DNA from 4 places in the Bradyrhizobium sp. 33ap4 genome. Region 2 is predicted to be linked to each of the others. Evidence: predicted binding sites of a transcription regulator. Region 2 holds the regulator's gene; each other region holds the start of a gene.
What was found. Region 2 encodes PhoB, which activates phosphate uptake and scavenging genes when phosphate is short. Its sites were predicted from a motif close to TGTCATNNANCTGTCAT; they were not measured.
Positions count from the first base shown of each region.

Region 1: Q2M23_RS30845 (Orn/Lys/Arg decarboxylase N-terminal domain-containing protein) is a predicted target of PhoB. The motif match lies at 4,075-4,091, and genes of this name have one in related genera.
Region 3: ugpB (sn-glycerol-3-phosphate ABC transporter substrate-binding protein UgpB) is a predicted target of PhoB. The motif match lies at 2,222-2,238, and genes of this name have one in related genera.
Region 4: Q2M23_RS09195 (alkaline phosphatase) is a predicted target of PhoB. The motif match lies at 3,542-3,558, and genes of this name have one in related genera.

Region 1 is NZ_JAUMTJ010000048.1:55,694-61,463, forward strand. Features, by position in the region: gene Q2M23_RS30825 (adenylate/guanylate cyclase domain-containing protein) at 1-1,403, shown strand, start outside; gene Q2M23_RS30830 (ester cyclase) at 1,432-1,818, opposite strand; gene Q2M23_RS30835 (tetratricopeptide repeat protein) at 2,077-2,676, shown strand; gene Q2M23_RS30840 (DJ-1/PfpI family protein) at 2,878-4,029, shown strand; gene Q2M23_RS30845 (Orn/Lys/Arg decarboxylase N-terminal domain-containing protein) at 4,136-5,770, shown strand, end outside.
Region 2 is NZ_JAUMTJ010000023.1:98,732-104,501, reverse strand. Features, by position in the region: gene Q2M23_RS19465 (Hsp33 family molecular chaperone) at 1-248, opposite strand, end outside; gene argF (ornithine carbamoyltransferase) at 469-1,395, opposite strand; gene Q2M23_RS19455 (aspartate aminotransferase family protein) at 1,395-2,603, opposite strand; gene Q2M23_RS19450 (GcrA family cell cycle regulator) at 3,091-3,603, shown strand; gene phoB (phosphate regulon transcriptional regulator PhoB) at 3,899-4,609, opposite strand; gene phoU (phosphate signaling complex protein PhoU) at 4,755-5,471, opposite strand; gene pstB (phosphate ABC transporter ATP-binding protein PstB) at 5,578-5,770, opposite strand, start outside.
Region 3 is NZ_JAUMTJ010000064.1:5,023-10,792, forward strand. Features, by position in the region: gene ugpA (sn-glycerol-3-phosphate ABC transporter permease UgpA) at 1-692, opposite strand, end outside; gene ugpB (sn-glycerol-3-phosphate ABC transporter substrate-binding protein UgpB) at 850-2,166, opposite strand; gene Q2M23_RS35430 (CaiB/BaiF CoA-transferase family protein) at 2,457-3,662, opposite strand; gene Q2M23_RS35435 (organic hydroperoxide resistance protein) at 3,852-4,277, opposite strand; gene Q2M23_RS35440 (MarR family winged helix-turn-helix transcriptional regulator) at 4,446-4,907, shown strand; gene Q2M23_RS35445 (GIY-YIG nuclease family protein) at 4,964-5,155, opposite strand; tRNA gene Q2M23_RS35450 (tRNA-Ala) at 5,310-5,385, opposite strand; gene Q2M23_RS35455 (TIGR02300 family protein) at 5,481-5,770, opposite strand, start outside.
Region 4 is NZ_JAUMTJ010000009.1:57,480-63,249, reverse strand. Features, by position in the region: gene Q2M23_RS09220 (hypothetical protein) at 1-37, shown strand, start outside; gene Q2M23_RS09215 (phosphatase PAP2 family protein) at 75-857, shown strand; gene argG (argininosuccinate synthase) at 948-2,285, shown strand; gene Q2M23_RS09205 (TetR/AcrR family transcriptional regulator) at 2,454-3,041, opposite strand; gene Q2M23_RS09200 (nuclear transport factor 2 family protein) at 3,138-3,503, shown strand; gene Q2M23_RS09195 (alkaline phosphatase) at 3,616-5,373, shown strand; gene Q2M23_RS09190 (OmpA family protein) at 5,672-5,770, opposite strand, start outside.

The DNA of each region.
Region 1 (5,770 bases), on a different contig from region 2:
CGATCATCGCCGATCCCTCGACGCCATCCGACAACGCCGCGCTCGGACGCCTCGATGACCGCATCGACAATGCCGTCAACGACCTGTTGATGCGCCTGAACGCAGAGAACAAGACGCTGCTCGAGCAAATCGACGCCAAGGACTTTGCGGCGGCGAAAGCGACCACGCTGCGCGCCGACGCCCTGCGCGACGACTTCAACACCAGGATCGAGGGCATCCGTGCCGACATGCTGGCGCAGGTCGCTTCGGCCGCCGCAAAGGTGATGAGTGCCCAGCAGCGGGCGATCATCATCTCCGGCGTCGTGACCGCCATTGCCGCGATCCTCGGCTTCGTGTTCGCGATGCTGGTCGGCAGCGGCATCACGCGTCCGGTGATGCGCCTGCTCGAAAGCACCCGCGAGGTCGAGGCCGGCCGCCTCGACGGCGCCATCACCATCACGACCCAGGACGAGATCGGCCAGCTGTCGGCCGCCTTCAACCGCATGATCGAGACGCTGCGGCACAACCAGCGCATCCGCGAGACGTTTGGCCGCTACATCAATCCGCGAATCGCCGAGGGCCTGCTCGAACAGCCGGCGATCGCCGCGACCGAAGGACAGCGCCGCGTCATGACGGTGATGTTCTGCGACATGAAGGGCTTCACCAGCCTGAGCGAGGGCGTGACGCCGAGCGGCCTCGTCAAGATCATGAACCTCTACCTGTCGACGATGTCGGCGCCGGTCCATGCGCATCGCGGCATCATCGACAAATATATCGGCGACGCCATCATGGCCTATTGGGGCGCGCCCTTCGTCGAGGAGGCCGAGCAGACCCATCTGGCCGCGCTTGCCGCCATCGACATGATCGGCCAGGTCAACCAGCTGCGCAAGGATCTGCCGGAACTGCTCGGCGTCCGCGTGATTCCGGCCGATTGCGACATCCGGATCGGGATCGCCACCGGCGAGGCCCTGGTCGGCAGCATCGGCTCCGAGTTCATGATGAGCTACACCGTGCTCGGCGACACCGTGAACCTCGCCTCGCGGCTGGAAGGCGCCAACAAGTTCTACGGCAGCCGCAGCCTGATCTCGGAGGCCACCGCCGCGGCCTGCGCCGCAACCATCGAGCTGCGCGAGATCGACCGCCTCGTGGTGATGGGGCAGACCCAGCCGGTCGCCGTGTTCGAGATCCTCGGCAAGAAGGACGAACTGACGCCGGCGCAGACCGAGTTGCGGCAGCGCTACGCGGACGGTCTCGCCGCCTATCGCGAGCGCCGCTGGGATGACGCCGAGCAAGCCTTCGCCGCGGCGCTGGCGGCGGCGCCGGGCGACGGCCCGTCGATCGCCATGAAGGCGCGCGTCGCAGCGTTCAGGCAAGATCCGCCAGCGGCCGACTGGGATGGCGCCTGGCATCTGGAGCGGAAGTAGCCGCGTCACGCTCATCCCGGCTCCGCCGCTACAGCTGGGCCTCGATCGCAGCCTTGTCGATCACCGACCAGACCTGCACGATCTTCCCGTCGCGGAATTCGTAGAACACGTTCTCGGCGAAGGACACGCGCTTGCCGTTGACGCCGAGACCGAGAAACGTGCCGTTCGGCGAACAGTCGAATGCCAGCCGGCTCGCGACATGGGACGCATCCGACACCAGGAGAACGATGTTGAAGCGAAGGTCCGGGATGTCGCGAAAATCCCCTTCCAGCATCGCGCGATAGCCGGATAACCCGAACCGACGGCCGTTGTGGCACACATCCTCGTCAACGAACTGACCGAGTTGCGGCCAGTCCCGGCGATTCAAACAGGCAATGTAGTTCCGGTAGATCTCGGCGAGGTCCGTTTTCATCATCGATCGTCCTCCTTGCCGCGGGTCCAGATGGCCATTGAGCATTTGCGTGCGATTCTAACACCGATGTCAGTTTCGACTCCGATGTCCGATGGCGCGAACGAAACACTCAGCCAGCGTGCACGTGAAAGCGCGACGTCCCGAAGAGACAGTGCGATTGCCGCTTCGGCAAACAATTTCTTAAACCGCGCGGAATGTCTCCCGCGATCGGGAGTTAGTGCTTCAGGTCAATAACTGTCCTTGTCAAATCGGGAGGCGTACATGATCAAGTCACCGATGATGCTTGCGGCATTCCTGACAGCGCCGATCATTCTGTTCCCACCGCAGACCGCCATCGCGGCTGGCGGAGGTGGCGGCGGCGGCGGTGGTGGTGGCGACCCATACGGGTCGAGCTACGGCACTCCCGCGCCGTCCTATCCCCAGCAGAAGGACAGAAAGACCACGCACAAGGTCAAGAAGCCCTTCAAGCAGTCCGGCTTCGAAGACCCGGCATTCCGCGACGGCTATCGCGCGGCCTATGCGACAATCTACGAACGCAACGACTACGCCGCCGCGATCGATCAGTTGCACGCACTCGGCCGCGATGATCAGCCGAACGTCGCGAACCTGATCGGCTATTCCTATCGCAAGCTCGGCGACTACAAGCAATCGCAAGTCTGGTACGAACGTGCGCTCAAGGCCGATCCGAACCACGTCCTGACGTGGAACTACTACGGCCTGTGGCAGATCGAACAGGGAAACCGCGACCAGGCGCAGTATCATCTGCAGCGGATCGCCGAGATCTGTGGCACCGAATGCGAAGAGTATCGGACGCTGGCGGCGGCACTGGAAAAGCCGCCGGGTACGAACCTCGTCTACTGAGCGCGTCGCGTAGCCCGCATGAGCGGAGCGACATGCGGGGAAGGACCGGCCCCGGATGTCGCTGTCGCTCGTCCGGGCTATGCCTGTGAGCCGCTTTGTTCGCGTGTCCGTTTTTGCGGGAATTTCGCCGTTTTGGTCGACGTGGCCGGCGAGTAGCTTGCGTGCCGGGCGACGCACGCGGATACGTTGAGATCGATCATCATGACCTGGCGGCTTCTCGCGTGGAGCGGCATCGCCGTTGCCGCGCTGGTTCCAATCATCGGCGGCATCTGGCTCTTCACCCTGCCCGCCGCATCGGCGTTCCGGGTTCCGCCTCCGATCGCCAAGGCCGAGCAGGATGCAACGCTCGCGGCGCTGAAGCCGCCGAAGCGGTCGCGCCCCCTGATCGCGATGCTCGGCATCAACGACATGACCGAGACCACCGACTATCTGATGCCCTACGGCATCCTCAAGCGCGCCGATGTTGCCGATGTCGTCACGCTGGCGACGGGACCCGGTCCGGTCGCGCTATTCCCGGTGCTGAAGGTCGAGCCTGATGCGACCATCGCCGCATTCGACGCCGCACATGGCGACGGCGCCGACTACGTCATCGTGCCGGCGATGAGCCCCGACGACGATCCGGCGGTCATGCAATGGATCCGGCAGCAGGCGGAGAAAGGCGCCGTGATCGTCGCCGTCTGCGCCGGCGCCAAGGTGCTCGCCTCGACCGGCCTGCTCGACGGCAGGCGCGCCACCACGCACTGGTTTTACCTGAAGAACTGGCGCAGCAAACATCCCGCCATCCAATACGTCGCCGACCGCCGCATCGTGGTCGATCGCGGCGTCGCGACGACGACCGGGATTTCGGCGTCGATGCCGATGTCGCTGACCCTGATCGAGGCGATCGCCGGCCGTACCAGGGCCGAGGCCGTCGCGCGCGAGATCGGCCTGCCAGGCTGGGACGCGCGGCATGACAGCAACGCCTTCAAGTTCACGCGTCCCTTCGCGCTGACCGCCATCCGGAACACGCTGGCGTTCTGGAACCGGGAACAGCTCGGCCTCGCGCTGGCTCCCGGCGTCGACGAGGTCTCGCTGGCGCTGGTCGCCGACAGCTGGTCGCGCACCTATCGATCGCATGCCGTGACGTTCGCCGCGACCGGCGACGCGGTGACGACCCGCAACGGCCTGCGTATTTATCCGCAAGTCGTGGCGCCGGATTGGTCCGCAGATCGTCTGCTGCCCGCGGTCGGCACCGCGCCGCCCGCGCAGGCGCTCGACCGGGCGCTTGCCGGGATCGAAACACGCTATGGCCGTGATACGGCGGACTTCGTCGCCATGCAGCTCGAATACCCACGGGCTGACGCCGTGCAGTGAGGGATTGCGTCCCCAACAACGTATTCGATCCTCCATCCGCCCCATTGTCATCTGCCTGTCATGAATTGTGCCGACACGTCAGCGCCGGACCAGTTCGGGGACACGCATGGACTATTTCAAACGCTTCAACTTCCTGTTCGCTGCGCCGGTGTTCGAGGCCGACGACCTCGAGGGCATCCGCTTCAACCAGATCATCGCCGAGATCGAGCGCTCCGGCTTCGAGGTGGTTCGCGCCCGCAAGCTGGAAGATGCCGAGATCGCGGTGCAGACCGACGCCGCGATCGGCTGCATGGTGGTCGATTGGGGCAAGAAGGGCCTTGAGGGCAAGACCGCGGCGCTGATCAACCTGATGCGCCGGCGCGGCCTCGACTTCCCGATCATCCTGTTGATCCGGCGCAAGCGGTTCGAGGACCTGCCGGTCGAGGTGCTCGATTTCATCGACGGCTACGTGTTCCTGTCCGAGGAAACCCCGCCCTTCATCGCCAAGAACCTGATCTCCAGGCTGAAGCAATATGCCGAGAATTTGAAGACGCCGTTCTTCGGCGCGCTGGTCGACTATGCCGAGGAAGGCAACCAGCTCTGGACCTGCCCGGGCCACAATGGCGGCGTGTTCTACAGCCGCAGCCCAATCGGACGGGTGTTCGTCGAACACCTTGGCGAAGCCGTGTTCCGCGACGACCTCGACAATTCCGTGCTCGACCTCGGCGACCTCCTCACCCATGAGGGGCCGGCGCTGCGGGCGCAGAAGGAGGCGGCCCGGATCTTCGGCGCCGAGAAAACCTATTTCGTGCTCAACGGCACCTCGACCTCCAACAAGGTCGCGCTCGGCTCGCTGGTCACCGACGGCGACCTCGTGCTGTTCGACCGCAACAACCACAAGGCCGCGCATCACGGCGCGCTGCTGATCGGCGGCGGCATCCCGGTCTACGTGCCGACGGTGCGCAACGCCTGCGGCCTGATCGGGCCGATGCGCTGGGACCTGCTCGACGAGGGCACGCTGCGCGACCACATCCGCAAGCACCCGCTGGTCAAGGACGAGAACGCCTGGAAGAAGGAGCGTCCGTTCCGGGTCGCCGTGGTCGAGCAGTGCACCTATGACGGCACCATCCACTCGGCCGAGATGATCCTCAAGCGGATCGGCCATCTCTGCGACTACATCCTGTTCGACGAGGCCTGGGCCGGCTTCATGAAATTCCACCCGATCTATGCCGGCCGCTTCGCCATGGGACTGTCCGATCTCGGCCCCGAGGCGCCCGGCATCATTGCGACCCAATCGACCCACAAGCAGCTCGCGAGCTTCTCGCAGGCCTCGCAGATCCACATCCGCGACCGCCACATCAAGGGCCAGAAGCGCCGGGTCGAGCATCGCCGCTTCAACGAAAGCTTCATGCAGCACGCCTCGACCTCGCCGTTCTACCCGCTGTTCGCCTCGCTCGATGTCGGCGCGCAGATGATGAAGGGCCGCTCCGGCGAAGTCCTGTGGGACGACACGATCCGGCTCGGCATCGAGCTGCGCAAGAAGATCCGCGCCGTGAAGCGCGAGTTCGAGGAGAAGGAGACGCGCCCCGAGCGGCGCTGGTTCTTCGAGCCGTTCGTGCCGGACCGCGTGAAGATCCCCGACGTCGCGCGCGAGAACGGCGTGCACAATGTCGCCTGGGAGACGATCTCGACCGATCAGCTCGCGACCAATCCGTCCTACTGGCAGCTCAGTCCCGGCGAGACCTGGCACGGCTTTCCCGAA
Region 2 (5,770 bases):
TCGAACTTGACCGACGAGCCGAGCAGCGTGGTCAGCACGATCGCCTCGCCGAGCAGCTTGCCGACCGCGGGCGGATAATCGTGCTTGTGCAGGATCTCGTCGAGCGCGGGGCCGAGCCGGGTCAGCCGGCCGCGCAGGTCCAGCGCGCCGACCTCGAATGCCAGCACGGCATCGTCGACCGGAACCGCTGAGGGCGCGCGAACCGGCGCCTCGGGCGTGATTTTGATGTCGGGGGATTGTGAAACCATGGCGCTCTATCTGGGGTCTCGGACCATGAAATAAAGGGGTTCACTAACGCGGATGTTTCCGTCGTCCCTGCGAAAGCATGCGAAAGCAGGGACCCATAACCACCGATGTGAGTTGCTTGCATCAAGCTGGTGCCCCAGCCTTCGCAACAATTGACAGCGATGGTTATGGGTCCGGGGTCGCGCTTCGCTTGCCCGGGACGACAACGCTTCTGATCTCCGACTACGCGACCGCGTCGAAACACCAGGCCAGAATGCCCTTCTGCGCATGCAGGCGGTTTTCCGCCTCGTCGAACACCACGGATTGCGGCCCGTCGATCACCTCGTCGGTGACCTCCTCGCCGCGATGCGCGGGCAGGCAGTGCATGAACAGTGCGTCCGGCTTGGCGAGCGACATCAGCTTGGCATTGACCTGATAGGGCCGCAGCACGTTGTGGCGGTGCTCGCCCTCCTTGTCGCCCATCGACACCCAGGTGTCGGTGACGACGCAGTCGGCGCCGCGCACGGCGGCTTCCGGATCGGTGCCGAGCATGATCGGCGCGCCGGTCGCCTTGATCCAGTCGCGCATCGGCTTCTTCGGCGACAGCTCCGGCGGGGTCGCGACATTGAGCTGGAACTTGAACCGCTCGGCGGCATGCGCCCAGGAGGCCAGCACGTTGTTGTCGTCGCCGGTCCAGGCCACGGTCTTGCCCTCGATCGAGCCGCGGTTTTCCTCATAGGTCATGAGGTCGGCCATCACCTGGCAGGGATGCGAACGCCGGGTCAGGCCGTTGATGACGGGAACGGTGGCGTGAGCCGCGAGCTCGAGCAGCGCGTCATGGTTGAGGATGCGGATCATGATCGCATCGACATAGCGCGACAGCACGCGCGCGGTGTCGGCGATGGTCTCGCCGCGGCCGAGCTGCATCTCGGCGCCGGTCAGCATGATGGATTCACCGCCGAGCTGGCGCATGCCCACGTCGAACGACACCCTTGTGCGGGTCGACGGGCGCTCGAAGATCATCGCCAGCGTCTTGCCTTCGAGCGGCTTCCTGCCCTTCTCATGCGCCTTCAGCTTCGCCTTCATGGCGGCTCCGGCGGACAGCATGTTGCGCAGCTCGCCGAGCGGCAGCTCGTTGATATCGAGGAAGTGACGGACCGGCTTGCTCATTATCCAGCCGCCTTCTTCGGCTGCGCCACCGACAATGTCGCGCAGGCGCGCTCGAGCGCGGTGATCGACTGGTCGATCTCGGACTCGGTCACGATCAGCGGCGCCAGGAACCGCACCACATTGTCGCCTGCGCCGACGGTGAGCAGCTTCTCGCTACGCAGCGCTGCGATCAGGTCGCCCGACGGCACCACGGCCTTGACGCCGATCAACAGCCCCTCGCCGCGTACCTCCGACAGCACGCCGGGATAGCGGTCGACGACGGAGGCGAGCTTCTGCTTGAGCAGCAGCGACATCTTCTGCACATGCTCGAAGAAGCCGGGTTTCAGCATGACGTCGAGCACGGCATTGGCGGCGGCGACCGCGAGCGGATTGCCGCCGAAGGTCGAGCCGTGCGAGCCGGGCGCCATGCCGGCCGCGGCCTGCGCGGTCGCCAGCACCGCGCCGATCGGGAAACCGCCCCCGAGCGCCTTGGCCAGCGACATCACGTCCGGCGTGACGCCGGTGCGCTTGTAGGCGAACAGCTCGCCGGTTCGGCCCATGCCGGTCTGCACCTCGTCGAAGGCGAGCAGCAGGCCGTGCTCGTCGCACAGCGCGCGCAGTGCCTTGAAGAACGCCTGCGGCGCCGAGCGCACGCCGCCCTCGCCCTGCACCGGCTCGATCAGGATGCCGGCGGTGTGCGGACCGATCGCCTTCTTCACCGCGTCGATGTCGCCATGCGGCACCTGGTCGAAGCCGTCCATCGGCGGGCCGAAGCCCTCGAGATATTTCGCCGAGCCGGTCGCCGCCAGCGTGCCCAGCGTGCGGCCGTGGAAGGCGCCCTCGAAGGTGATGATGCGGTAGCGCTCGCCATGGCCCTTGGAGAAGTGATAGTGGCGGACCAGCTTGATCACGCCCTCCATCGCTTCCGCGCCGGAATTGCAGAAGAACACGAAGTCGGCAAAGCTCTGCTCGCACAGCCGCGCGGCAAGCACCTCGCCGTCCGGGCTCTTGAACAGGTTCGACATGTGCCAGAGCTTGGTCGCCTGTTCCTGCAGCGCCTTGACGAGATGCGGATGCGCGTGCCCGAGCGCGTTGACCGCGACGCCCGAGGTGAAATCGAGATAGCGGTCGCCGTTGGTTGCGATCAGCCAGGCGCCCTCACCGCGCTCGAAACCGAGATCGACCCTGGCGAAGACGGGGAGCAGATGCGACGTGGCAGCGTTGGTCATGACGATCACTGACGGTTTTTAAGCCGACAATTGCCGCGCGCCTTGACGCCAGCGCAGCAACGGCCAGCTTCGGAAAACAAAACGGCCGCCTTTGCGGGCGGCACGTGGCGGGCATTCTATGCTGCGGTCGGTAAGTGTCAATCGCCACGAAGTGGCCTTCCTGCAATGCGAAACGAGCGCAATCCGGAGCATTCCGGTGCGGTGGAAAAGCCTCATCGCGATGCTTAACTGTGTGGGAACATGTGGACGCACGACCGCGGACTCTTGCGCCAGAGTCACGCCATATTGTAGCGTTTGGCCTGTCGGGTACGACATCTCGTGCGGCGGTACTGGACCCTCTAAGTAACCTTTGTGTCTCGCGTAAACGTTCGGGCGCAACACCGTGCCCGGCGAGGGCTAAGGGATTCTGGCCGCAGGGATTTTTGTCCAGATTGGCTCGCAGCGCCGCTCCAATGATTGGCCGGCGCTACGCGAAGGGAAGAATGCGATGACTGTATTGACCTGGTCCGACGATCGCGTCGAGCAGCTGAAGAAGCTCTGGGAGTCCGGCCTGTCGGCCAGCCAGATCGCGGCGGAACTTGGCAATGTGACGCGAAACGCCGTGATCGGCAAAGTGCATCGGCTCGGCCTCTCCGGCCGCGCCAAGGCACCCTCCACGGCCGCGCCGCGGCAGCGCAAGGCCCGCCCCGCCCAGCACATGATGCGGGTGGCGCGCCCGGTCTCGCGCGGCAACACCGCGCTGGCGCACGCCTTCGAGGCCGAGATGGAGCCCGATCCGATCTCCTACGACAATGTGGTGCCGATGAGCCAGCGGCTGTCGCTGCTCGAGCTCAACGAGGCCACCTGTCACTGGCCGGTCGGCGATCCCTCGAGCCCGGAATTCTTCTTCTGCGGCGGCAAAGCGCTCGGCGGCCTGCCCTATTGCGCGCATCACTCGCGCGTCGCCTACCAGCCCGCCGCCGATCGCCGCCGGCCGTCGGCGAAACCGCAGATCAAGTGAGCACTCGGGAAAACGACGGAAGACCTCAAAGACAAATCCCCGCGAAAGCGGGGATTTTTTTGTGTGACGCAGCCCGGATGGAGCCAACGGGGCGCTCGTTCGCGCGACCCGTCGGCTCCATCCGGGCTACCGCTACGTCACCGGCCTCGTCCCGGCGCAGGCCGGGACCCATAACCACGAATGGGTGTTGTTAGAAAGCCGTCTGGCCGCGTGCCGATTGCGCTGGCCGCGGCGTATGGGTCCCGGCTTTCGCCGGGACGACGCCGTGTTGCGGTTTATGAATGCCGCATGGCCGTTACGGCTGCGGCTCGGCCTTGGCAAAGCGGTCGTCGAGCGCGTAGCCGGCGCCGCGCACAGTGCGGATCGGATCCTGCTCGCGGCCCGGATTGAGCAGCTTGCGCAGGCGGCCGATATGCACGTCGACGGTGCGCTCATCGATGTAGATGTCGCGGCCCCAGACGCTGTCGAGCAATTGCTCGCGGCTGAACACGCGGCCGGGATGCTCGAGGAAGAATTCGAGCAGGCGATACTCGGTCGGCCCGAGATCGATCGGACGGCCCGAGCGCGCCACGCGGCGCTTCTCGCGGTCGAGCTCGATGTCGCCGTAGGTCAGCACGGTCGCAAGCCGCTCCGGGCTGGCGCGGCGCAACAGGCCCTTCACCCGCGCCAGCAGCTCCGGCACCGAGAACGGCTTGACGATGTAATCGTCCGCGCCGGTGGCAAGCCCGCGCACGCGCTCGCTTTCCTCGCCGCGCGCGGTCAGCATGATGATCGGAAGCTGCTTGGTCTCGGGCCGCGCCCGCAGGCGGCGGCACAGTTCGATGCCGGACAGGCCCGGCAGCATCCAGTCCAGCACCACGAGGTCGGGGACGCGCTCCTTCAGCCTTGTATCCGCATCGTCGCCGCGCCCCACCGTCTCGACATCGTAGCCTTCCGCATCGAGATTGTAGCGCAACAGCGTCGTCAGCGCTTCCTCGTCTTCGACTACCAGAATGCGTGCGCTCATCGGTTTAAGTTCTTTCTCTGTGGTGATCCGTTGCCCAGACGCAAACCGAAACGCTTACTTCCTTGAGCATAGTCCCCGCGGAAACGATTTGTCGCGAGGATCGTCCAGTTTCGCTCTTGCCGGTTCCGTGCTTGCCGATCATGCCTCAGTTGCCCGGCACCGTGGTGGCAAAAGTGGTCATGTCGCCCTTCGGGCGCTTGTCGGTGATCTGCTGGCCCTCGATCATGTAGAACACGGTCTCGGCGATATTGGTGGCGTGATCGCCGATCCGCTCGATGTTCTTGGCGCAGAACATCAGATGGATGCAGAACGAGATGTTGCGCGGATCTTCCATCATGTAGGTGAGCAGTTCGCGGAACAGCGAGGTGCAGATCGCATCGACCTCCTCGTCGCCCTTCCAGACGTTCATCGCCGCCGGCAGGTCGTGCGCGGCATAGGCGTCGAGCACCGACTTGACCTGCGACAGCACGAGGTCGGTCATGTGCTCGAGGCCGCGGATCAACTTCAGCGGCTGGAAATCGCTCTCCAGCGCCGCGACGCGCTTGCCCATGTTCTTGGCGAGGTCGCCGATCCGCTCGAGATCAGTGGCGACGCGCATCGCGCTGACGATCTCACGCAGGTCGATCGCCATCGGCTGGCGGCGCGCGATCGTCAGCACCGCGCGCTCTTCGATGTTGCGCTGCAGATTGTCGATCTCGATGTCGGCGGCGACCACGCGCTTGCCGAGCGCGACGTCGCGACGGATCAGCGCGTCGACCGACTCGGTGATCATTCGTTCGACCAGGCCGCCCATCTCGGCGACCAGGCGGGTCAACTCCTGCAGGTCGCTGTCGAATGCCTTGGCGGTATGTTCAGAAGCCATCGCTTGTCTCCCTCAACCATGATCCCGGGGATCATGGCTTCGTGTCCTGAATTTTAGCATGACCTGATCGGAAAACCGGTTTCCACTTTTCCGGATCATGCGCCGGTCAACCGAACCGGCCGGTGATGTAGTCCTGGGTGCGCCGATCGCTCGGTGAGGTGAAGATCTTGTTGGTGTCGTCGAACTCGATCAGCTCGCCGAGATACATGAAGGCGGTCTTGTCGGAGACGCGCGCCGCCTGCTGCATGTTGTGGGTGACGATCGCGATCGTGTAGTCCTCGGAGAGTTCCTGGATCAGC
Region 3 (5,770 bases), on a different contig from region 2:
CCGAAAGTGTCGAAGAAGGCGTAGACGATGTTGATGACCAAGAGGAAGAAGATGGTCGGCGACAGCAGCGGGAAGATCACGGTCCAGAACCGCCGCATCGGCCGGGCGCCGTCGATCGCGGCGGCCTCGATCACGCTTTTCGGGATGCTCTGCAGCCCGGCGAGGAAGAACAGGAAATTGTAGGAGATCTGCTTCCAGGCCGCGGCGAGGATGATCAGGGCCGCCGCCTGATCGCCGTCGAGCAGCGGATTCCAGTCGATGCCCATGGCGCGCAGATAGCGCGACAGCACGCCGAGCGAGGGGTGCAGCATGAACACCCAGAGTACGCCAACCACCGGCGGGGCCACCGCATAGGGCCAGATCAGCAGCGTGCGATACAGCGTCGAGCCGCGCAGCGGCCTGTCAGCCATCACCGCGAGCAGCAGCGCGAAGGACAGCGATGAGACCGCGATCGCGAACGAGAACACGAAGGTCCGGACGATCGCCGCGAAATAGGCCGGGTCCTTGAACAGCTCGAGATAGTTCTCGAACCAGACGAAGCTGGTGGAGAGGCCGAAGGCGTCCTGCAGCAGGAAGGACTGGATCACCGCCTGCAGGGCCGGCCAGTAGAAAAAGATCAGGACGATCGCGAGTTGCGGGGCAACCAGCGCGTAAGGCAACAGCTTTGACTGGAAAATCGCTTGCTTTTGCATGGGCTCGGAAGAAGGGCAGGCCGCGGATGCGGCCCGCCGGTTGATCGCCCTAAAGCGCGATGAGATGAGGTTGGATCGTCATCGCGCCTTAGCTTGTCGTCTGGGCATGGTGGAAAACCGCTTCGCGCTTGTCCGGTTCATGCCCGAAGGCATCATGTCAGCGGACGGCGGTCTTTTCAAACTGCCGCAGCATCTGGTTGCCGCGCTCGACGGCGGCGTCCAGCGCCTGCTTGGCGGTCTTCTTGCCGGCCAGCGCCTGCTCGATCTCCTCCGACCACATGTCGCGCAGCTGCACCATGTTGCCGAGGCGCAGACCGCGGGAATTCGCGGTCGGCTCCTTGTTGGTGAGCTCGAGCAGCGGGGTCTCGAGATAGGGCTGGTCGTTGTAGAAGCCTTCTTCCTTGGCCTTGGCATAGGCGGCCTTGGTGATCGGCAGATAGCCCGAGGCCTTGTGGATCCAGACCTGGCGGTCGGTGTCCGAGAGGAAGGTCAGGAACCTGGCCACGCCCTTGTATTCCTCGGCCGACTTGCCGCCCATCACCCAGAGCGAGGCGCCGCCGATGATCGAGTTCTGCGGCGCGCCCTTGGCGTCGGGATAATACGGCATCGGCGCCGCGGTGAAGTTGAACTTGGCCTGCGCCTTGACGTTGCCGAAGAAGGCCGACGAGGTCAGGTAGATCGGGCATTCGCCCGAGGTGAAGCGGCCTTCGCCGGTGTTGGTGCGGCCGGCATAGTCGTAGGTCTTGTCCTTCTGCAGCTCGACGAGGCTCTCGAGATGCTTGACCTGCAGCGGGCCGTTGAATTCGAGCACGGTGTCGAAGCCGTCGAGGCCATTGGCCTTGCTGGCGAGCGGCACATTGTGCCAGGCCGAGAGCTGTTCGAGATTGACCCAGGTGACCCACGAGCCGGAGAAGCCGCAGGTGTTATAGCCGGCTGCCTTCAGCTTCTTGGCGTCGTCGAACACTTGCGGCCAGGTCTTCGGAATCTCCGCGATGTTGGCCTTCTTCAGCGCATCGAGATTGATCCACATCACCGTCGACGACGAGTTGAAGGGGAACGACAGCATCTCGCCCTTGGAGGTCGAGTAGTAGCCGGTGATCGCGGGCAGATAGACGCCCGGATCGAACTTCTCGCCGGCGTCGGCCATCAGCTTGTAGACCGGTTTGACGGCGCCGGTGGCGGCCATCATCGTCGCGGTGCCGACCTCGAACACCTGCATGATATGCGGCGCGTTGCCGGCGCGGAACGCGGCGATGCCGGCGTTCATGGTGTCGGCGTAGCCGCCCTTGTAGGTCGGGATCACCTTGTAGTCGGATTGCGAGGCGTTGAAGTCGTTGGCCAGCTTGACGATGACGTCGTTGTTGGCGCCGGTCATCGCGTGCCACCACTGGATCTCGGTCACCGCGAACGCGGGCGACGCGAATGCAAGCGCGGCAGCGGCTGCCGCGGCAGCGCCTAGTCGTCGAAAGAACATCAAAACCCCTCCCAATTGGAACATCATCTTTCGTTGCGCGCGTTATCAGCGCCGGATGACGTTCAAATGACCGTATAAACGAAAGTCATGGTAGGGGGGAAGCCGAAGCGAAGGGAAGCGGTAAAAAAGGCGAAGACCGCAGCCGGCTCCGTGCGGTGCAGCGCCAAACGCGACGTTGCACCGCAGTGTTGATGCGTCGGCCGGTTCGATACGGGCCGACGCTCCAGCTTTGTCCTGACGCGAACCGGTGCGCATCCCGCATCGCGTGCGGGACAGGCTCGAAAACGCCTTTAGCGCTTGCGCTGGGGACCGCAGACCACGCCCTTCTCAACCAGGCCGTTGATCTCGTCCTTCGAGTAGCCGAACTCGCCGAGCACTTCCGCGGCGTGCTGGCTGAACTTCGGCGGCGTCCGGCGCAGGTTCGGCTTGGTGCGTTCGAGGCGGATCGGCGAGGCGACGCCCTTGTACCAATCCTTCTCGATGACGTCGCCGCGATGAATGGTGTGCGGGTTGGTCAGCGCCTGGTCGATCTTCTGCACCGGGCCAGCCGGCAGGCCGGCGGCGAGCAGCCGGTTGCACAGCTGCTCGGCCTCGTGCTGGCTGAACACCGCGGCCAGCTCGACGCGGAGCGCATCGCGGTTGGCGATGCGCTCCTTGTTGCGGGCAAAGCGCGGGTCGGTGCCGAGCTCGGGCTTGCCGATCTCCTTGGCGAGCTTGCGGAAGGTTCCGTCATTGCCGACGCCGATGAAGATGTTGTCGGTCTTGGTCGGGAAGATCGCGTACGGAACGAGGTTGGGATGCTCGTTGCCGGTGAGCGACGGCGGCTTGCCGTGCATGAAGTAGTTCGCGGTGTGCGGATGCATGATCGCGAGCCCGGTCTCGTACAGCGTCGTCTCGATGAACTGGCCGAGCCCCGAGCGCTGCCGCTCCGACAGCGCCATCAGGATGCCGATCGTGGCGTAGAGCCCGGTGGTGATGTCGACCAGCGGCACGCCGATCCGCATCGGGCCGCTCTCCGGCGAGCCGGTCGCCGCGATCATGCCGGTCATCGCCTGGATGATCGCGTCATAGCCGGGATTGCCGCCGCGCGGGCCGTCGGCGCCGAAGCCGGAGATCCGGCAATGCACGAGGCGCGGAAATTTCGCGCGCAGCACGTCGTTGCCGATGCCCCATTTGTCGAGCGTGCCGGGCTTGAAATTCTCGATCAGCACGTCGGCGGTCTCGAGCATCTTCATCAGCACCGCGCGTCCGCCCTCGGAAGCGAGGTCGAGGCCGATCGAGCGCTTGTTGCGGTTGATGCCGACGAAATAGGCCGCGTCTTCTTCGTGGAAGGGAGGACCCCAGTCTCGCACCTCGTCGCCGGCGGGCGGCTCGACCTTGATCACGTCGGCGCCGTGGTCGGCGAGAATCTGGGTGCAATACGGACCGCCGAGCACGCGCGTCAGATCGATCACGCGCAGGCCGGTCATCGCGCCCGTAGCCGCTGGGGTATTCATGGAAGCAACCTTCGCTCAGTTGGGATCAGATAACGAGGGTCCCAGAGCTAACGGTCTTCAGCCGGGGCAGCAATGCTTCCGTCGGCGCAGGCCCATGCAGCAGGCGGCGCATGCGTTCGCCAAGCGAACCAGCCGCTGAAAGAGCAATGGTCCGCCACGTGTTGCGGCGGACCATTGCGTGATGTGGAATTAGACGACGCTCAGCTTGACGTCGACATTGCCACGGGTCGCGTTGGAATAGGGGCACACATGGTGGGCCTTCTCGACCAGCGCTTCGGCATCGTTGCGCGCAAGGCCGGGCAGCGACACCGCGAGCTCGACGGCGAGGCCGAAGCCGCCTTCCGAGCGCGGGCCGATGCCGACCGTCGAGGTCACCGAGGCGTCGGCGGGAACCTTGGGGCCGCCCTGCGAGGCCACGAACTTCATCGCGCCGATGAAGCAGGCGGCATAGCCGGCCGCGAACAGCTGCTCCGGATTGTTGCCGGCGCCGCCGCCGCCACCGAGCTCCTTCGGGGTCGTGAGCTTGACGTCGAGTGCGCCGTCGAGCGTCGCCGCATGGCCGTCGCGGCCGCCGGTTGCCTTGGCGCTGGTCTTGTAGAGCACGTTCACAGACATCGTGGTCTCCCTTGGTGGGTTGGGCTTGAATTCGATGACGCATGTATTGCACGCAAATAGATTGCGCACAATATAAAATATGCGGTCTCACATTTAATTGTTCGCAATTGAATCCGCGGTCCCGTGAGCCCAGAATGACCCGGAAACGAGATGGATTCGATGGGAATCATGGCCAGGAAACCGACGGCCGCGGATCAGGCGCTGCGGCTCGACAATCAGATCTGCTTTGCGGTCTATTCGACCGCGCACGCCTTCAACCGCGTCTACAAGCCGCTGCTCGACCGGCTCGGGCTGACCTATCCGCAGTATCTCGTGATGCTGGCGCTGTGGGAGCGCGACGACGTCGCGGTGAAGGACCTCGGCGAGCGCCTGTTCCTGGATTCCGGAACGCTGACGCCGCTCTTGAAGCGGCTGGAGGCGGCGGAGTTGATCAAACGGACCCGCAGCACCGCGGACGAGCGGGTGGTGCTGATCGCGCTGACGCCGCAGGGCCACGCGCTGCGCGAAAAGGCCAAGGCCGTGCCGCAGTCGATCCTCGCGGCCTCGGACTGCACCGTCGGCGAACTGATGGCGATGAAGGACGAGATCGTCGCGCTGCGCGACCGGCTGAATGCGGTGCTGGGGGAGTAGGGGCGGTCGGGGCGGTTAGAGGCGCTTCTTGGCGAAGGCGCGGCCGGATGCGGACTTCAGATATTTTCAAAAGCGACGGCCTGCTTCTCGTCGCTGAAAGCGACGTAGGTCTTGAGCCGCCACGGTCCAAATTTGGATGTATGGGGCACTTCCCCGGCATTGTGCTTAGCCAGTCTAGCCCGCAGATCGGTAATCCGGACATAGAAGTGCAGGCAATCAAGGCTCTCGAGAATGTAAACGTATTTCATCTGTTCCCCCCAACACACGGCTGATGGGGTGGATGCTAACGCATTCGGATTTCGGAGAGAGCCCGGCTCCGCCCTTTGGGCTACGCCGCGGCAGCCTTCGCTCACTTCGCTACGATGGACTATTCGGGCTTGCCGAGCCGAAGCTCGCGAAGGCTGGTGGAGCCAGGCGGGATCGAACCGCCGACCTCTTGCATGCCATGCAAGCGCTCTCCCAGCTGAGCTATGGCCCCTTATCCAGTTGGGATGATCCTGGGGGATCGATCCCGGTCCGCGCGGCCTGGACGACTCGCGCGGCAGCACCGTTGATCATAGATCGGCGCCGATCTCAAGTCTCTTCGTCGCCTCCGACGTCACCAATGATGTCGGTCACGTCCTCATCGCCCTCTTCCTCGTCGGCGATGAAGGTCGAATCGTCGTCGTCATCGTCGTCGATGGTCTCATCGACCTCGATATCGTCCTCGGATTCGGGAACCTGGGCCTTGACCTTCCCGGTGTTCTCCTCGGCATCGGCCTCCTCGAGCGAGACCATCTCCTCGGCCTCGGCGGGCTCCGGCATGTCGGCTGCGGTCGCAGGCGAACTGACGGTGGCGCCACGGCCCCGCGGCGGGGCGATCG
Region 4 (5,770 bases), on a different contig from region 2:
TCAAGCGGCAAATGCCCTTCGGGCTTACTTGAAATGATTGCGTCGCCTCATCCGCCTCGGCTAAACCGCGCGCCATGAACCGGACCGGACTTTTCATTGCGCTGGGGCTGGCGCTCATCATCGGCATCCTGTTCGGGATCTATCCCGAGCTCGACCTGAAGCTGGCGGCGCTGTTCTACGATGTGGCGCAGAAAACCTTCCCGCTGAAGCTCGACGCGGTGGCGTCGTTCGCGCGCGATGCGGCGATGTGGATCGCCTGGGCGCTGGTGCTGCCGGCGATCGTGACCATCGTCTGGAAATTCATCCGCCCGGACCGGCCGATGCTGATGTCCGGCCGCGCCGCGGTGTTCCTGCTCACCACGATGCTGCTCTCGGCCGGCGTGCTCACCAATTTCACCTTCAAGAATTATTGGGGCCGGCCGCGGCCGGTGTTCGTGACGCAGTTCGGCGGCGACCTGCAATTCATGCCGTGGTGGGACCCGCGCGGCGGCTGCTCGCGCAACTGCTCGTTCTTCTCCGGCGAGGGCGCCACCGCGTTCTGGACCTATGCACCGGCGGCGCTGACGCCGCCCGCGTGGCGGCCGCTGGCCTTTGCCGGGGCCACCGTGTTCGGCATCGTCACTAGCGGGCTTCGCATGGCCTTTGGCGGCCATTTCTTCACCGATGTGGCGATCGCGGGCCTGGTGTCGTTCTTCACGGTCTGGCTGTTCTACGCGCTGATCTACCGCTGGGCAGCGACCCGGCTGACTGACGCCCAGGTCGATGCCGCGCTGACGCGCCTTGCGATGCCCGGCTACCGGTGGATGCAGCGCTGGCGCCGGGGCGGCAAGGCGGCGTCCAGCCAGACCGAGGCCTGATTTGGGCCTGATTAAAGGCGTGCTCAGCGTTCGGAAATTTGATATCGCCACCCCGGAAACATCATTGATTTCGACCGATTGGACCGTCCCATGAGTACGATTCTGAAAAGCCTGCCCACTGGCGAAAAAGTCGGCATCGCGTTCTCGGGCGGGCTCGACACGTCGGCGGCGCTGCTCTGGATGAAGCTGAAAGGCGCCAAGGTCTTCGCCTATACCGCCAATCTCGGCCAGCCCGACGAGGCCGACTACGACGCGATCCCGCGCAAGGCGGTGGATTTCGGCGCCGAGAAGGCCCGCCTCGTCGATTGCCGCACCCAGCTGGTCCATGAGGGCATCGCCGCGATCCAGTCCGGCGCGTTCCACATCTCGACCGGCGGCATCACCTATTTCAACACCACGCCGCTCGGCCGCGCGGTGACCGGCACGATGCTGGTCGCGGCGATGCAGGAGGACGGCGTCAACATCTGGGGCGACGGCTCGACCTTCAAGGGCAACGACATCGAGCGCTTCTATCGCTACGGCCTGCTGACCAACCCGAGCCTGCGCATCTACAAGCCCTGGCTCGACCAGCAGTTCATCGACGAGCTCGGCGGCCGCGCCGAGATGTCGGCGTTCATGACCGCGCAAGGCTTCGCCTACAAGATGAGCGCGGAGAAGGCCTATTCGACCGACAGCAATCTGCTCGGCGCGACGCATGAGGCCAAGGATCTCGAGAGCCTTGCGAGCGGCATCACCATCGTCAACCCGATCATGGGCGTGCCGTTCTGGCGCGCCGATTGCGACGTCAAGGCCGAGAAGGTCGTGGTGCGCTTCGAGGAGGGGCAGCCGGTCGCGCTGAACGGCAAGACGTTTGCAGATCCGGTCGCGCTGTTCCTCGAGGCCAATGCGATCGGCGGCCGCCACGGCCTCGGCATGAGTGACCAGATCGAGAACCGCATCATCGAAGCGAAGAGCCGCGGCATCTATGAGGCGCCCGGCATGGCACTCTTGCACATCGCCTATGAGCGCCTCGTCACCGGCATCCACAACGAGGATACGATCGAGCAGTACCGCATCAGCGGCATGCGGCTCGGCCGCTTGCTCTATCAGGGCCGCTGGTTCGATTCGCAGGCCTTGATGCTGCGCGAGACCGCGCAGCGCTGGGTGGCGCGTGCCGTCACCGGCGAGGTGACGCTCGAGCTGCGCCGCGGCAACGACTACTCGATATCAAACACCGAGAGCCCGAACCTCACCTACGCGCCGGAGCGGCTCAGCATGGAGAAGGTCGAGGGCGCCGCCTTCACGCCGGCCGACCGCATCGGCCAGCTGACGATGCGCAACCTCGACATTGCTGACACCCGCGCCAAGCTCGGCCTGTACAACAAGACCGGCCTCATCTCGAGCGGCGAAGGCTCGCAGATCTTCCAGCTCGAGAACGACAAGGACTGAGGCGGCACCCTCTCGCCTTGTCGTCCCGGGCAAGCGAAGCGCGACCCGGGACCCATAACCACCGGCCATGGTTATGAAGCACGCTGGTGCTCCAGCGCGCTTCCACGGCTCCTCCCTGTGGTTATGGGTCCCGGCCTTCGCCGGGACGACGTGGGGAGAGAGGCCTGCCTACTTCACCCTGAGCGCATCGAGCAGCGAGCGGAACGCGCGCGCGTAATCGGTGCCGGTCTTGCCGATATCCGGCCCCGCGGAGACCGCAACCGCGGCTTCCGTCACCGCGCCGAGCAGCAGCCGCGCCAGCGGCTCGATCGGCTGCCTGGCGATCACGCCGGCATCCATCGCGGCAGCCAGCGCGCGCGGAAACTTGCCGCCGAAATGCTTGGCGTCGATCTCGCGCCAGCGTTCCCAGCCGAGCACGGCGGGGCCGTCGCGCAAGATGATCTGGCCGGTCGGGCCTTTCGAGCACGCCGCGAAATAGCCCTGCGTGCCCGCCGCCATCGCCGCCAGCGGATCGTTCTCGGCGCGCGAGATGCGGTCGAGATCGGCAACAAGGTCGATCGACACCTGCTCGAACACCGCCTCGAACACCGCCTCCTTGGTCGCGAAGTGATGATAGACCGCGCCCTTGGCGACACGCGCGCCGGCGGCGATGTCGTCCATCGTCGCAGCGGCGAAGCCGCGCTCGCCAAAAATGCGCCGCGCCGCCTTGACGATGGCGGCTCTGGTTTTCTCGCGCCGTTCGGCCTGGGTTGCCATCATCCATCTCTAGCCCAGGTTCCGTAGTCGCGCCAGTTGACTTACCGACTCTTGGTCGATAAATACCGACTATCAGTCGGTAAATGGAGAGTGCTTATGCCTTCGCTCAAGACGTTGCAAGCCTTCGCCGACACGGTCGAGTCCAACGACCATGTCGGCGCGATCAGGAACTTCTACGCGGTCGATGCCCGCACCCAGGAGAATGACGGCGAGTGGCGGGTCGGCCGTGAGGCGCTGGCGGCGCGCGAGGCGGCGGTGCTGGCGGCGGTCGCCGGCGTCAAGACCACGCGGCTCGGGCCGCTCCTGCTCGACGGCGATCATTCGGCGATCTGCTGGCGCTTCGAATTCACCGGCAAGGACGGCAAGGTCCGCAGCATGGAGGAGGTCGCCTGGCAGACCTGGCGCGGCGATGAACTCGTCGAAGAGCGCTTCTTCTACGATCCGCAGCAGATGGCGCGCTGAAATCGCGCCGGCCCTTGCGGCAATACGCCCCGGCGCCGCCTCATTGCGCCGTCATCCGCCGCCACTAGCCTCCGCCCCGATGCGCATGATGCGCAAGGGCGGAGCATCGATCATGATCAAGCGAGTTGCCGGCGTGGCCGTCACGCTGGTGTTGTCGGCAGCGCCGGCGTTCGCCCAGACGATCTATCCGATCGATCGCGCCGATATCCTCGTCGGCGCCAAATTCGACTTCAAGGTCGACCTTCCGGAATTGGTCGATCAAGCAAAGCTCAAGGTCACGCTGAACGGCGCGGACTATGCCGCGGTGTTCGGCCAGGGCGGCACATTCACCGCGCACGAGGCCGGCCGGGAGCAGTCGGCGTTGTTGCTGCGCGATGTCTCGCTCGTCAAGCCTGGGCAGGTCGCCGTCGAAGTCAGTGACGGCACGCAGAGCCGGACCGTGAGCTGGACCGTCTACGACACCGGGGCACGCAAGGCCAGGAACGTGATCCTGTTCATCGGCGACGGGATGTCGCCGTCGCATCGCGTCGCCGCGCGAATCCTCTCCAAGGGAATCGCGGAGGGCAAGAGCCGCGGCAAGCTCGCGATCGACGACATGCCGCATATGGCGCTGGTCGCGACCGCCGGCTCGGACTCGATCATCACCGATTCGGCGAATGCCGCGAGCGCCTACGCCACCGGCCACAAGGCCGCGGTCAATGCGCTCGGCGTCTACGCCGATCGCACGCCCGATCCGCTTGACGATCCGAGGGTCGAGACCATCGCGAGTCTTGCCAAGCGGCGGGCGGGCCTCGCGGTCGGCATCGTCACCAACACCGAGGTCGAGGACGCGACCCCGGCGGCGATGGTTGCGCATACCCGCCGCCGCGCCGCCTATGACGCGATCGTCGCGCAATATTTCGACGCGAAGCCCGACGTGCTGATGGGCGGCGGCTCCGCGAACTTCCTGCCGCAATCCGGGTCCGGATCGAAACGCAAGGACGATGTCGACTATCTCGCGCGCTTCCGCGACGCCGGCTATCCGGTCGCGACGACCGCAGGCGAACTCGCCACGCTCGCGGCCAAACCGGACACCCGCCAACTGCTCGGCCTGTTCGCCGCCGGCAACATGGACGGCGCGCTCGACCGCAAATTCCTCAAGGGAGGCGGCGTCAGGAAATTCCCCGAACAGCCGGACCTGACCGAGCAGGTCCAGGCCGCGCTCACGGTGCTGTCGAAGCACGAGGCCGGTTTCTTCCTGATGGTCGAGTCCGGCCTGATCGACAAATACGCCCATCTGCTCGACATGGAGCGCGCGGTCTACGACACCATCATGCTCGACAACGCGGTGCGGCTCGCAAAGGACTGGGCGAAAGCGCGCAACGACGACACGCTGATCCTGGTCGTGGCCGACCACAACCATCCGAACAGCCTGGTCGGCACCATCAATGACGACATGGTGGCGACACCCAACGTGCCGCTGCGCGAGCGCGTCGGCGTCTACGAGAAAGCCGGGTTTCCGAATTATCCGGCGCCGGACGCCGAAGGTTATCCGTCAAGGGTCGATGTCAGCCGGCGCCTTGCGATCTTCTCGGCCAGCCTGCCGGATCACTACGAGACGTTCCGCCCGAAGCTCGACGATCCGAACGAGCCGACCGTGAGGGGCGACCAGCCCGACACGTTCAAGGCCAATGACAAGTACAAGGATGTCCCCGGCGTCGTGCTGCGGTTCGGCAATCTGCCGGCGATGATCGGCGCCAGCGTGCATTCCGGCGAGGATGTCATCCTCACTGCGACCGGGCCGGGCAGCGAGCGCGTCCACGGCTCGATGGACAACACCGAAGTGTTCCGCGTGATGGTCGAGGCGCTGGGGCTGGGTGCGGGCAAGTAACGGATGATGAGATTGAGACGAGGCATGCCCGCTGTACCCCTCCCGCTTGCGGGGGTCGAGATGAACAAAGTTTGCTGTTGGAGGGTTGGTGTGAGCGGCGAGGCTTCTCCGACCTCCCCCTGAAAAGGGGAGGTCGCTTTGCTCGCGAGAGCAAAGCGGGTGGGGATCTGCTCTCTCCGTAGACACCGTCACCTGCGGCTGACCCCCATCCCGACCTTCCCCCTTTCAGGGGGAAGGAGAACAAACAAAAATGGCCGGGATCGCTCCCGGCCATTTCGTATCGTGATGTCGCGCCGGCTCAGCGCGGCGGCGCGGCCGAGGCGGTGCCGCCGTTGAGCAGCGGGGTGATGCGGCGGACGGTGACGCGCCGGTTGATGCGGCTCGGTCCGTCGGTCTG